Regions from separate parts of the Shewanella scandinavica genome, predicted to be linked through region 3. Evidence: predicted binding sites of a transcription regulator. Region 3 holds the regulator's gene; each other region holds the start of a gene.
What was found. The regulator sigma-54, encoded in region 3, starts transcription at its own class of promoters, with help from an activator protein. The targets are predictions, from matches to a motif close to GTTGGCACGNNNNTNGNNT.

Region 1: a site for sigma-54 is predicted at 2,058-2,076, ahead of glnA (glutamate--ammonia ligase). Genes of this name have one in related genera too.
Region 2: a site for sigma-54 is predicted at 2,285-2,303, ahead of Q4Q50_RS04290 (TorF family putative porin). Genes of this name have one in related genera too.

Annotation. Positions count from the first base shown of each region.
Region 1 covers NZ_JAUOES010000028.1:13,888-18,326, reverse strand. The annotation lists gene Q4Q50_RS18870 (immunity protein TsiV2 protein) at 1-247, shown strand, start outside; gene glnA (glutamate--ammonia ligase) at 561-1,970, opposite strand; gene typA (translational GTPase TypA) at 3,020-4,439, shown strand, end outside.
Region 2 covers NZ_JAUOES010000004.1:76,655-81,093, reverse strand. The annotation lists gene Q4Q50_RS04310 (DUF4240 domain-containing protein) at 1-285, opposite strand, end outside; gene Q4Q50_RS04305 (hypothetical protein) at 416-796, shown strand; gene Q4Q50_RS04300 (response regulator) at 880-1,677, shown strand; gene Q4Q50_RS04295 (HU family DNA-binding protein) at 1,837-2,109, shown strand; gene Q4Q50_RS04290 (TorF family putative porin) at 2,401-3,093, shown strand; gene rimK (30S ribosomal protein S6--L-glutamate ligase) at 3,180-4,085, opposite strand; gene Q4Q50_RS04280 (putative bifunctional diguanylate cyclase/phosphodiesterase) at 4,247-4,439, opposite strand, start outside.
Region 3 covers NZ_JAUOES010000018.1:5,425-9,863, forward strand. The annotation lists gene Q4Q50_RS15040 (HPr family phosphocarrier protein) at 1-40, opposite strand, end outside; gene rapZ (RNase adapter RapZ) at 27-881, opposite strand; gene ptsN (PTS IIA-like nitrogen regulatory protein PtsN) at 878-1,321, opposite strand; gene hpf (ribosome hibernation promoting factor) at 1,324-1,611, opposite strand; gene Q4Q50_RS15060 (RNA polymerase factor sigma-54) at 1,640-3,118, opposite strand; gene lptB (LPS export ABC transporter ATP-binding protein) at 3,226-3,957, opposite strand; gene lptA (lipopolysaccharide transport periplasmic protein LptA) at 3,954-4,439, opposite strand, start outside.

The DNA of each region.
Region 1 (4,439 bases), on a different contig from region 3:
TCGTCCATTTATTGCCTGCCAATCGGATGTACGAACAATGGGCTTACGTGCAAGTATTCGTCTTCATTGCCCATTGGATAAGATGCATATTATCTTGTCATTGCTGATGACGCAGTTACCTGATTCTGAAATCCGTGTATTTAAAAATGAGCGCGTGTTAGATGGCGTACCATTTGCGTCATTTGAGTCAGGCGAACCTGCCCAACTGTCAGATTTTGCCCCTGACAATCCCAGCCTAGTTGAATAAAGCGTGGACACTTAACAATAATGGCGCGGTAGTTAACTTCCGACTATATAGGTGGTTTTATGCCGCCCCCTCGTTTAATTTAGATCAGTTTTTAACCATCTATCTCTATTGTTGCTGTTGTCTGGCGTGCCTTCTCTGAATGATAAAAGAGTGGTTGGCGATGATGCCTATGTAGAGAACAACGCGATGATTGAATCAGAATAAAAGTTGTATATACCTTCAAAATACAAAAAGCCCCGATAGCGTTGCTATCGAGGCTTTTATATTTTCTGTATCAATTACATAAAGCGAGCCAGTTGTATAGCGCTAGCCATTACAGGCTGTAGTACATTTCAAACTCAAGTGGGTGAGTTGTACGTGCTACGCGCTCAGCTTCTGCTGTTTTCAGTACGATATAAGATTGGATGAAATCTTCACTGAACACGCCGCCTTTTGTCAGGAACTCATGGTCAGCTTGCAGGTTTTCAAGGGCGTTTTCTAATGACGTTGCCACTTGTGGGATTTCAGCCGCTTCTTCTGGAGGCAGATCGTACAGATCTTTGTCCATCGCTTCACCTGGGTGGATCTTGTTTTGGATACCGTCAAGACCGGCCATCAGCAGCGCTGCGAAACCTAAGTATGGGTTGGCATGTGGATCTGGGAAACGCGCTTCGATACGACGGCCTTTAGGGCTTGGTACCACTGGAATACGGATTGATGCAGAGCGGTTACGGGCAGAGTAGGCCAACATAACAGGTGCTTCAAAGTGTGGCACTAAACGCTTGTAAGAGTTAGTGCTTGGGTTAGTGAAAGCGTTCAGCGCACGAGCGTGCTTGATGATACCACCTATGTAGTACAGCGCCGTTTCACTTAAACCCGCGTATTTGTCGCCAGCGAACAAGTTAACACCGTCTTTCGCCAGAGATTGGTGAACGTGCATGCCGCTACCGTTGTCGCCAACGATGGGTTTAGGCATGAAAGTCGCCGTCTTACCGTAAGCGTGTGCCATGTTGTGCACTACGTACTTCAGAATTTGGATTTCATCCGCTTTCTTAGTTAGCGTGTTGAAGCGAGTTGCGATTTCGTTTTGACCCGCAGTCGCCACTTCGTGGTGATGCGCTTCAACCACTTGACCCATTTCTTCAAGCACTAAACACATAGCGCTACGTAGGTCTTGTGATGAGTCAACCGGTGCAACTGGGAAGTAACCGCCTTTAGTGAATGGACGGTGACCTGTGTTGCCGCCTTCGTAGCTAGTGCCTGAGTTCCAAGCCGCTTCTTTAGCATCGATCTTAACGAAACAACCTGACATGTCAGTACCGAAACGGACATCGTCAAATAGGAAGAATTCTGGTTCTGGTCCAATCAATACAGTATCAGCGATACCAGTAGAGATCAGGTAAGCTTCTGCTTTTTTTGCAATTGAGCGTGGGTCACGGTCGTAACCCGTCATAGTACCGGGTTCAAGAATGTCACAACGGATCAGCGCTGTGGTTTCTTCGGTGAAAGGATCCAGTACGAATGTCGTTGGATCTGGCATCAGTACCATGTCTGATTCGTTAATGCCCTTCCAACCTGCGATAGAAGAACCGTCAAACATTTTGCCGTCTTCGAAGAAATCAGCATCTACCTGATGAGAAGGAATAGATACGTGCTGCTCTTTACCTTTAGTGTCGGTAAAACGTAAATCAACGAACTTAACTTCTAATTCTTCAAGTTGCTTTAAAACTGATTCAACTGACATTCTCAAGCCTCCGGTAGGGTAAAGGGATGCCCCTTCTATAATCTTTTAACTCAAGTGATTTATCTTGAGCCAAACTTACGAGCTATAAAGCGATATCCATGCCAATAATTTAACTTACTGATTAACATGGTTTAAAATCTTTGTTGCACTTAATTGGATTCGCGTGTGCACCATAATGGTGCTTTTGTCTGTGGCATTTTGGTGCATTACTCCATTTTGGTGCGCACTGAATTGATTCATGCAAAGCTAAGTTTCAAAGCATAAGGTTCAAAGCATAAGGTTCAAAGCACTAGTATGCATCGCTTATGTGGCAGTGAGATGGCAATCGCGCCTTGGCTCACAGGGAGGACTACATAAGGATAGCGGCACTGAATCTAGTAACTATTTCAGCACTATTCTGGACTATTTTCTCTGGGCGATTTCACCGCCGCATAGTTGTCATAAAACCACTCTAGTCTGTTCAACTATGCCATGCATTCTCAATTCAATAGTGGTTTATTATCATATTATTAGGAAAGAGTTCGTTCTCATGTGCAAAATGTCTTTGCTGTTCACAGGCCAAGTGAAATAAGTGATGCGTAATAAAGGTATTGCGTGACAATGAAGTGAGTCTTAAAGGCATTCAGTTTTCGCGGTCATAAATGCCAATATCAACGCCCAGTTAAATCTGCGCTAGAAATTATTGCTGTTTCACGTCGAGATGATTTTGTCACGTGAACATCAATTTGATTGATGTTTAAATCAGCAGAAATACTTTGCGTCTAGATTATGAAAAATAGTAAATTCAGCTGTTTAACTCGGATTTTTCCTACGAATATGGCAATTGAACAGTGCTTTAACTGTGACATTAGCGGATTTCACTCAATGGAATATTGGCAGGAATTAGTCAAGGATCGGCGGATTGTTTTATAAGTGTTCAAAAATAATCCTGTGCGCCAAGGCCGCTCTGGAGTAGAATGGCACGCTTTTTATTATGGTGGGTCGAGTTAGGACACTATAACGAATTACTGAAATATCCCTATTTTTGTTTGATGGTAAGAGGTTTATCCGTGCTAGAGAATTTACGTAACATCGCCATTATTGCACACGTTGACCATGGCAAAACGACCCTGGTAGACAAGTTGCTGTCACAGTCAGGCACCCTTGCAACCCGAGGAGAAGCTACTGAGCGGGTGATGGACTCCAACGATCTTGAAAAGGAACGTGGGATCACGATTCTGGCAAAAAATACTGCCATCAAGTGGAACGACTACCGTATCAACATCGTTGATACCCCTGGCCACGCCGATTTCGGTGGTGAGGTTGAGCGTGTTCTGTCTATGGTTGACTCAGTATTATTGCTAGTTGATGCCGTTGACGGTCCAATGCCACAAACTCGCTTCGTAACGAAGAAAGCGTTTGCTCAAGGCTTAAAGCCAATCGTTGTTATCAACAAAATTGACCGCCCAGGCGCGCGCCCTGATTGGGTTATCGACCAAGTATTCGATCTGTTCGATAACTTAGGCGCAACTGACGAGCAGTTAGATTTCCCAATCGTTTACGCTTCAGCGTTAAACGGTTTTGCAACTTTAGATCCAGATGTTGCAAGTGAAGACATGACGCCGCTGTTCCAAACTATCGTTGAAAAAGTATCATTCCCTGATGCTGACTCAGAAGGTAGTTTCCAGATGCAAATTTCGCAGCTGGATTACAACTCATACGTGGGTGTTATCGGTATCGGCCGTATCAAGCGTGGTAGCATCAAAACTAACCAACAAGTCACTATTGTTGGTGCTGATGGCAAAACCCGTAACGGTAAAATGGGCCAAGTATTAGGTTACATGGGTCTAGAGCGTACTGAAGTTGAAGTTGCCAACGCAGGCGATATCGTTGCTATCACTGGTTTAGGTGAGTTGAAAATTTCTGACACTGTCTGTGCTGCTGGTGCTGTAGAAGCGTTACCTCCATTATCAGTTGATGAACCAACTCTGACCATGACGTTCCAAGTCAACACTTCACCTTTTGCGGGTAAAGAAGGTAAGTATGTGACTTCACGTAACATTCTTGAGCGTTTACAACAAGAATTGGTCCACAATGTGGCACTGCGTGTTGAAGAAACTGAAAGTCCAGATCGCTTCCGCGTATCAGGCCGTGGTGAATTGCATTTATCAATCTTGATTGAAAACATGCGTCGTGAAGGTTATGAGTTAGCTGTATCACGTCCAGAAGTTATTCTGAAAACCATCGACGGTGAATTGTGTGAGCCATTCGAAACGTTAACTGTTGACGTTGAAGAAGAAGATCAAGGCACAGTGATCGAGAAGTTAGGTACCCGTAAAGCTGAAATGAAAGACATGCAGCTTGATGGTAAAGGTCGTGTACGTATCGACTTTATTATCCCAAGCCGCGGTTTAATTGGTTTCCAAACTGAATTCTTAACAGCGACTTCTGGTACAGGTCTAATTTACCACTCGTTCGACCATTACGGTC
Region 2 (4,439 bases), on a different contig from region 3:
AGGCTGATTAACCACACCATCGTAGATTTCTTGGCCGAGTGAAATCAAAAAACACCTGAATTCGGCAAAGGCATATTCAGAATCACAGCCCGTAATAATGTAAGCCGCGCCCCAAACCGACCACAAATAACTCCGGCGCATCTGCTGACCAAAGATTTTATCGAAGGCTTTTAACTCTTCATTACTCAGTTCGGCGAGTTTCTGCTTCAGTGCTTGAGCCAAAGACTCCTGAGATTGCGCCGCTTCCGTACGCGTGACTAAACCCCAAAACTCAACTTCTGTCATAAACTTCACCTAATAGAATAAGCCTTTCGCAAAAGGCTTATTCTACACGATATTAAGGTTATGCTGGACTCGGATTAGGGCATTTCCTACACTTGCTCATCTTCTTCGCTACCTGTCTACATATCCATCTATGCCTAAACGTCTTATGCTACTGATCTCTTTATATTGCCTCTTCAGCATTGCCGCACTTTTACGGGCTGTGACAACGCAATCCTTTGATGTATTCACCCTAGGCGTCCTCCCCGTGCTCGTTGGCATAATGATGCGCACGCCGTGGTCGAGCTTAGTCTTGAAGATTTATATCGGCATGCAAACCTTAGGATTTTCAGCCCTAGGCATGACAGCGATTATTGCCTACCGTATTACCCCTGAAGATGTAAAAGTGGTTGTTTCTGGCCACAATATTCCTATGTTACCGCTGACAATAAGCATTATTGTCATTTTACTCTTGCAGTATTGGATCGCATTTTCTAAGGTCACGAGTCATTATTTAACCCGTCAAACACGGTAATGGACATTTGTTGCTAAGCTGTTGCTAATAGCGTAGCTTAGCGACCCAATAAAATACTTGCGACTCTTAACTTGAAGTAGACTATGAGCCATTTATCGCCCAGTGAACTATCCATTCTTTTGGTAGAACCTTCAGATATCCAGCGTCGAATAATTATTCAGCGCTTGCAACAAGAAGGTATTCTCAGCATTCAAACCGCAGAAAATATCGAAGCGGCTAAAGATATTATTGCTCGCCACAAACCCGATCTTATCGCCAGCGCCATGCATTTTGATGATGGCACCGCCATCGATCTCTTAGGCTACTTAAGGGCTAGCGCTGACTGCAAAGATATTCAATTTATGCTGGTCTCGAGCGAGTGTCGCCGTGAGCAACTTGAGATATTCCGCCAATCGGGTGTGGTCGCTATCCTGCCTAAGCCCTTCAGTGCCGAGCATTTAGCCACAGCCTTAAATGCCACAATCGATCTGCTCAGCCACGATGAACTCGACCTCAGTAATTTCGATGTGCAGGATGTGCGCGTATTAGTGGTCGATGATAGCCGTATGGCAAGAAATGTCATTAAACGCACTATCGGTAACTTAGGGATGAAACTGATTACCGAGGCCGAAGATGGTGCACAGGCCATAGCGTTGATGAAAAACAATATGTTCGACTTAGTCATCACTGACTACAATATGCCCAGCGTAGATGGCCTTGCGCTGACTCAATATATCCGCAATGAAAGCCAGCAATCGCACATTCCCATCTTGATGGTATCTTCCGAAGCCAACGATACCCACCTCAGCAATGTGTCCCAAGCGGGGGTGAATGCCTTATGCGACAAGCCCTTTGAACCCAAATTGGTTAAAAAATTACTCTATCAACTGTTAGAAGAATGAAACCAGAATAAAACTTAAGTCACGAACTGAGTAAATATTCTGCGCTTTACCGAACATCCTGCGGCAGCTTAGACGCAAAAGGCTTTCCAAGCGCTGAACCTTATGGCATGTTAGGCACGCTTATTTCAAATAAATCTACGGAAAGAAGAGACAATAAAAATGAACAAAACTGAACTTATCGCCAAAATTGCAGAAAATGCCGATCTAACGAAAGTAGAAGCCGCACGCGCATTGAAGTCTTTTGAAGCAGCCATTACCGAATCAATGAAAAATGGTGACAAAATCTCCATCGTAGGCTTCGGTTCGTTTGAAACTGCGACTCGTGCTGCTCGCACCGGCCGTAACCCACAAACAGGTAAAGAAATTCAAATCGCTGAAGCGACTGTGCCTAAGTTTAAAGCGGGTAAAACCCTACGCGACAGCGTAAACTAAGCGAGAAAATTCAAAACAACGCCTCCATTGTGAGGCGTTTTTTTTTGCTTTCTTCCAGTGAAACCCTGAATATTTTTTGCACAACAAGAGTGCGCCTCTGCCCCATAAACTGGCAAATAAAAACATTTTATTAACACTTGATATTCTAATATCTTGTATTACATAGAATTGTAATAGTGGCATGTGATTAGCAAATCCCTTCTTAGAAAAAAACCAAGATGCACTAATGACCACTGCTTACTTAAGTGTGCCACTGGTGAATCGATAAATAAGTCAATCGAGGGGATGAGCATGAAGAAATCACTGTACAGCGTTTTGGCCTTATCGACGGGAATGTTACTGGCTGGCAATGCCTTTGCAGCCGTATCAGGCAACATTGGTGGTACCTCTAATTACCTATGGCGCGGCGCGACTCAAACTAAAGATGCGGTCGCAATCCAAGGTGGGATTGACTATAGCCATGATTCTGGCTTCTATGCAGGCACTTGGGCATCGAATGTAGATTTTGGTGATGATACGAGCTACGAGCTAGATCTCTACGCGGGTTATGGTGGCAATATTACCGAAGACATCAGTTACGACTTTGGCTACCTCTACTACGCCTACCCAGACGCTCCTGGCAGCATTGATTTTGGTGAACTCCATGCTGCAGTAACTTGGAAGTGGCTTGAACTGGGTTACTCCCATGTCATCAATGCCGGTGACGATGTCGCCGCCGATCCGTTAGATAATAAAGATCTCAGCTATCTTGCCGCGACTGTCTCTGTGCCTCTCACTGAAAAACTTAGCTTATCAGTGCACTATGGCTACTCAAGCGGTGATGTTGTGCAATCTTGGTTTGGCGAAGATAACTATGCCGACTATAACGTCACACTAAGTGCAGATACCAGCATGGGCACAGTGTCGTTCATGGTTTCTGATACCGATCTCACCGATGATGATGCCAAACTGGTACTCGGCTATTCCTACAGCTTTGATCTCTAAGATCTAACATTTAGGATCTTACGTCTAAGCTCTAAGCATAAAAAACGCCACCTTAAACGGTAGCGTTTTTTTAGCGTAATCAACTATTAGGCAATAATAGGTCTATTGGTTTTACGGGCAGCGACCATTTTCTCGATATATTCAACAATAGGCTCAGTCACTGAAATCCCTGTGGTTTGTTCAATCCCTTCAATGCCTGGCGCCGAATTCACCTCAAGGATCAAAGGACCACGATTAGAGCGTAAAATATCCACCCCAGCGACCACCAATCCCATCGCTTTCACCGCCGCAATCGCCATCTTACGTTCCACTGCAGTGATTTTAACCACCTCACCACAGCCACCCAAATGCAGATTAGAGCGAAAATCCCCCTCGGGACCTTGGCGCTTCATAGAGGCGATGACCTTGTCACCGACAACAAAACAACGAATATCACTGCCATTGGATTCTTTAATGTATTCCTGTACTAAGATATTCGCTTTCAGCCCCAAGAATGCTTCTATCACGCTCTCAGCAGCCGTTTTCGTCTCAGCTAATACCACGCCAATCCCTTGAGTACCTTCGAGTAACTTAATAACTAACGGAGCGCCGCCCACCATATTGATGAGGTCGGGGATATCATTTGGCTTATTGGCAAAGCCTGTCACTGGCATGCCAATCCCTTTACGGGAGAGCAATTGCAGCGCCCGTAATTTGTCCCGAGAACGCGCAATAGAGATTGAATCATTCGCCGCATACACGCCCATCATCTCGAACTGACGAACAACGGCACAACCATAAAAAGTCACGCTGGCATGAATACGCGGAATGATGGCATCAAAGCCAACTAATTCAGTGCCTTCATAATGAATGCTAGGCTTAATGGAATTAATATTCATGTAGCAGTTCAGTGTATTGATCACGACCGCTTCATGTCCACGGCTTTGACAAGCCTCCACTAAACGTTGCGTCGAATACAACTGGGGGAATTGGGATAAAATACCTATTTTCATTGCTGAGTGACCAACTTAAGCATGAGTGAATAAACCGTTCTGCAGCACTAAAAGCACAGCGACAGAAAAAGGGGCTGATATTTGTCTATTGCTCAGTGTAAAGCAAGAAAATATTCCTCACCAGACGAAATCACTATGCTATTGAAATAGTTCGAGACCTCTCACACAGGGAGCTGAGTTTGGGTTAATAGTGGCAGAATATACTTGGCCTCAAACGCCGCGGTATCTAAGGGACGTGAAAATAAATACCCTTGTAAAACCGTGCAATGGCGCGCAGTACAAAACTCTGCTTGCTCAACGGTTTCCACTCCCTCCGCCACAGAAATAACATTAAAACCATAGGCAAAGTTGAGT
Region 3 (4,439 bases):
GTTTGTTACAGATGGTGATCTGACGTTCAAGCTTTGGCATTATTCAGCTCTCGATGGCGGGCATAAACTTTATGTTTACCGTTACTAAAGCGTTTAGCCAATTGCTCTGCGACGTAAACCGATCTGTGTTGTCCACCCGTGCAGCCAATCGCTACAGTTAAATAACTGCGATTGTTGCGCTCGAGATGCGGCAGCCAAGTTTCCAGTAAATTCTCGATTTGCCAGATGAACTTATTCACGAGTGGTTGACGATTTAAGAATTCAGCCACGGGTTCATCTAAGCCAGTCAATGGACGTAGCGCCAGCTCCCAGTGTGGGTTAGGCAGAAAGCGTACATCAAACATAAAGTCGGCTTCAGTTGGCATACCGTGCTTAAAGCCAAAGGACTCGAAGTTGATCACTAACTCTTTATCGACGCTGCCGAGCAGAATTTGTCTCACTTGATCGCTTAAATCATAGATATTCAGATTCGACGTATCTATGTAGTGATCGACCAGTTTTGACATAGGCTCGAGCAGTTTCCCTTCCAGCTTTATCGCTTCTTGCAAAGAGACTTGGCTCTTCGACAAAGGATGCAAACGGCGGGTCTCGCTGTAACGCTTAAGCAGAATTTTATCGCTGGAATTGAGGAAGAAGCTGGTTAACTCAGTATCAGGAGGCAGGCTCGCGAGTTGCTTCACTAAGACTTTATCCTGCTCAGGCATGTTACGCACGTCGACACTGATGGCGACGAGATCGTTACTGCCTTTGAGTTGCTCAAGCAAAGTGCCGATTAAGGGCAAGGGAAGGTTATCGACACAATAATAGCCGAGATCTTCGAGTACCCTTAGGGCGACAGATTTGCCTGAGCCTGAGCGGCCCGACACTATGACCAGTTTCATCCAGTGATTACCTGATAGAGTTCCGTTTCATCATGCGTCTTGCGTAATTGCTTTAATATTTGCTTGTCGCTCAGCTTTTCGGCCATGCAAGACAAGGTACTTAAGTGCTGCTGACATTGGTCTGCAGGCACCAGTAGTGCAAATAAAATATCAACAGGTTGCTTATCGATAGCATCGAATGCTATCGGCTCTTCACACTTAATGAGTATGGCAATGGGCTGCTCTATATCGGTTAATCGACCATGTGGAATGGCGATGCCGTTCCCTATACCTGTGCTCCCCATCTTTTCGCGCGCCACTAGGCTTTCGAATATCTCTTGAGATGAGAGGGTCGGGTACTGGGCAGCGACTAAGTCGCTGATGAGTTCCAGTACCTTTTTCTTGCTGCCCGGAGTGGCGCAGGTAGTGCACTCCGGCCGCAGTATGGTACAAAGTTCCATTATTAGTGTTTTGTTAACTTCTCTTTGTGTTTAATAACCTGACGATCAAGCTTGTCAATCAGGGCGTCTATAGCGGCATACATGTCAGCATGCTCTGAAGTTGCAAAAACTTCACCACCGATAAGATTTATTCTCGCTTCGGCAATCTGTTGCATTTTCTCGACATTGAGCACAACGTGCACATTATTGATCTGTTCGAAATGGCGTTCAAGTTTTGAAAACTTTTCTTCTACATATGCGCGTAACGATTCGGTAATTTCGACATGGTGTCCACTCAGGTTTATTTGCATAGAAACGTCCTCCGATATCCACTGTAGGTTATAAACTTTTACGCTGATTAGAAGGCGGAATGAGCATAGCCTCTCGGTACTTCGCAATGGTTCTGCGGGCTACGTTGATCCCTTGTTCTGCCAGAAGTTGTGCCATCTTACTGTCGCTTAATGGTTTTTTCTGGTTTTCCGCTGCAACCAGTTTCTTAATGAAGGCTCTGATTGCTGTGGATGAGCACTCCCCACCATCGTCAGTTCCGACGTGGCTAGAGAAGAAGTATTTTAGTTCAAAAAGTCCCTTAGGGGTATGCATGTATTTTTGGGTGGTCACCCGTGAGATGGTGGACTCATGCATTTCTACCGCTTCGGCAATATCGTTAAGCACCATAGGTTTCATGGCTTCTTCACCGTATTCGAAGAAACCTTGCTGATATTGCACTATGCAATTCGCAACTTTAAGTAAAGTGTCGTTACGGCTTTCTAGGCTTTTGATAAACCATTTAGCCTCTTGCAGATGGCCACGAATAAATTGGCTATCTGCTTGGTTTTTAGTACTGCGCGCCATCGATGCATAGTGTTGATTTACATTGATTTTTGGCATGCAGTCTGGGTTAAGTTCAACCACCCAGCGGCCATTCTTCTTCGACACAGACACATCTGGGATGACGTATTCGTCATCGTTGGGCGTAATCAATAAACCTGGGCGGGGATTGAGGGTTTGGATAAGCGCGATGCCGTCCCTTAACTCATCCTCTTTTAATTTAGTCTTACGCATCAACAATCTAAAATCGCGCGCGGCGATCAGATCTAAATGATCTTTGATCAACATGCGGGCATTTTCGAGGTGTAGAGTGTCAGCGGCGAAATGCGACAGTTGGATCAGCAGGCACTCGCTTAAATCGCGGGCGGCAACACCAATGGGATCAAAATGTTGAATGCGCTTGAGTACGGCTTCGACTTCGTCAAGCTCAACTTCAGGATTGCCCATCGCTTCGAGAATTTCTTCAGTGCTTTGGGTGAGATAGCCCTGATCGTCAATGGCATCAATAATGGCGGTGGCAATGGCTAAATCAGTTTCAGAAAACGGTGTGAGGTTTTTTTGCCATTCTAAGTGCTCATACAAGCCTTCACTGGTCTCACCTTGGAAGGGCATATCATCTTCACGACTGCCGCCGGGGCCAGAATTAGGGGAGGCGGTGAACACTTCATCCCATGTGGTGTCCATGGGGAGTTCGTCGGGCATGGACTCTTTCGTGAGCGACTCTGCCGTGTCTATGGTGGAGCTGTCTTTTTCTGGCGGCAGGGTGCTAGATTCACTGAAATCCGTATCGGATAGCGTTTGGTTTACAGGGTCTTTAGTGGCGTCGAATTGATCCTCTTCCAGCTCGAGAAGGGGATTAGAATCTAAGGCTTGCTGGATCTCTTGCTGCAGTTCTAATGACGACAGTTGCAACAGACGTATGGCCTGTTGTAATTGTGGCGTCATGGTTAACTGTTGACCCAGTTTGAGCTGGAGTGACGCTTTCATGTTACCGCTGATCCCTACGTTATTATTGTTGGATGAGGTCGCTTGTTATCATCTTGAGTGGAGTCCAATGGTGGCATAAATTACCTGCATTGGCTCCGCTTGATTAACTATAGCCTGAATTGTTCACCTAAGTACACAGCCCTAACTTGCTGATTGTCTAAGATCTCTGCGGGTGTTCCTTCGGCAATCAAGTTTCCGTGACTCACGATATAGGCATGTTCACACACATCTAATGTCTCACGGACATTGTGGTCTGTGATCAACACGCCAAGGCCACGACTTTTGAGCTGTTCGATAATCTTTTTAATGTCGATAACCGAAATCGGATCGACACCAGCAAAGGGTTCATCGAGCAAAATGAACTTAGGATTTGCTGCTAACGCCCGCGCAATTTCGACACGGCGACGTTCACCGCCCGACAATGACATGCCTTGGCTGTCACGGATGTGGGTGATGTGGAACTCTTCAAGCAGATGTTCTAGCTCTTCTTCCCTTTGCTCTTTTTTTAATTCTTTACGCGTTTGCAGCACGGCCATGATGTTGTCATGGACGGTCAGTTTACGGAAGATACTGGCTTCCTGTGGCAAGTAACCTATGCCTTTGCGGGCGCGCAGGTGCATAGGATCTGCGGTTAAATCATCATCGTCGATAAAAATGTGGCCTTTATCGCTTTTAACCAGACCGACGACCATGTAAAAGGTGGTAGTTTTACCCGCGCCGTTCGGGCCGAGTAGGCCAACGACCTGACCGGTTTTTACCGTCAGACTGACGTCTTTAACCACTTGGCGACTCTTGTAACTCTTCGCCAGATTTTGTGCTCTTAGGGTGATTTGGGTCATTTAGAGTCCTGCTTTTTCACAGGTTTATCTGCTGGCGCGTCTGGTTTGGCATCATCTTGATAGCTTTCTGGCTGAATAATCGTGATCACGCGATCGTCACCACTGCCGGTACTCTCGGCAATTAATTTTTGCTGGATGATGTTGTAGCGGATCAAATTACCCGTCACTTGGCTGCCTGCTTGATCTAACGAGGCTAGACCTTTAAGTGTCAGGGTGCGGCTCGCCATATCGTAACGAATTTCTTTCGCGCTCGCCGAGGCTGGACGGCCATCGTCTAATACTTGGCTGTACGTCGCAGGGTTGCCAGTGGCCACTAAAATTTTGCTATTTTCACCTTCGGCAGAAAATGCACGCAGTTGATCTGCATGGATTTTAATCGAACCTTGGGTGACTTCAACCGGACCAAAGAAGATGATCTGGTTGTTCTTGATATCTGCCGTTTGGCTCACAGCCTTGATTTTGACTTCCTGTTTCAGGTCGTC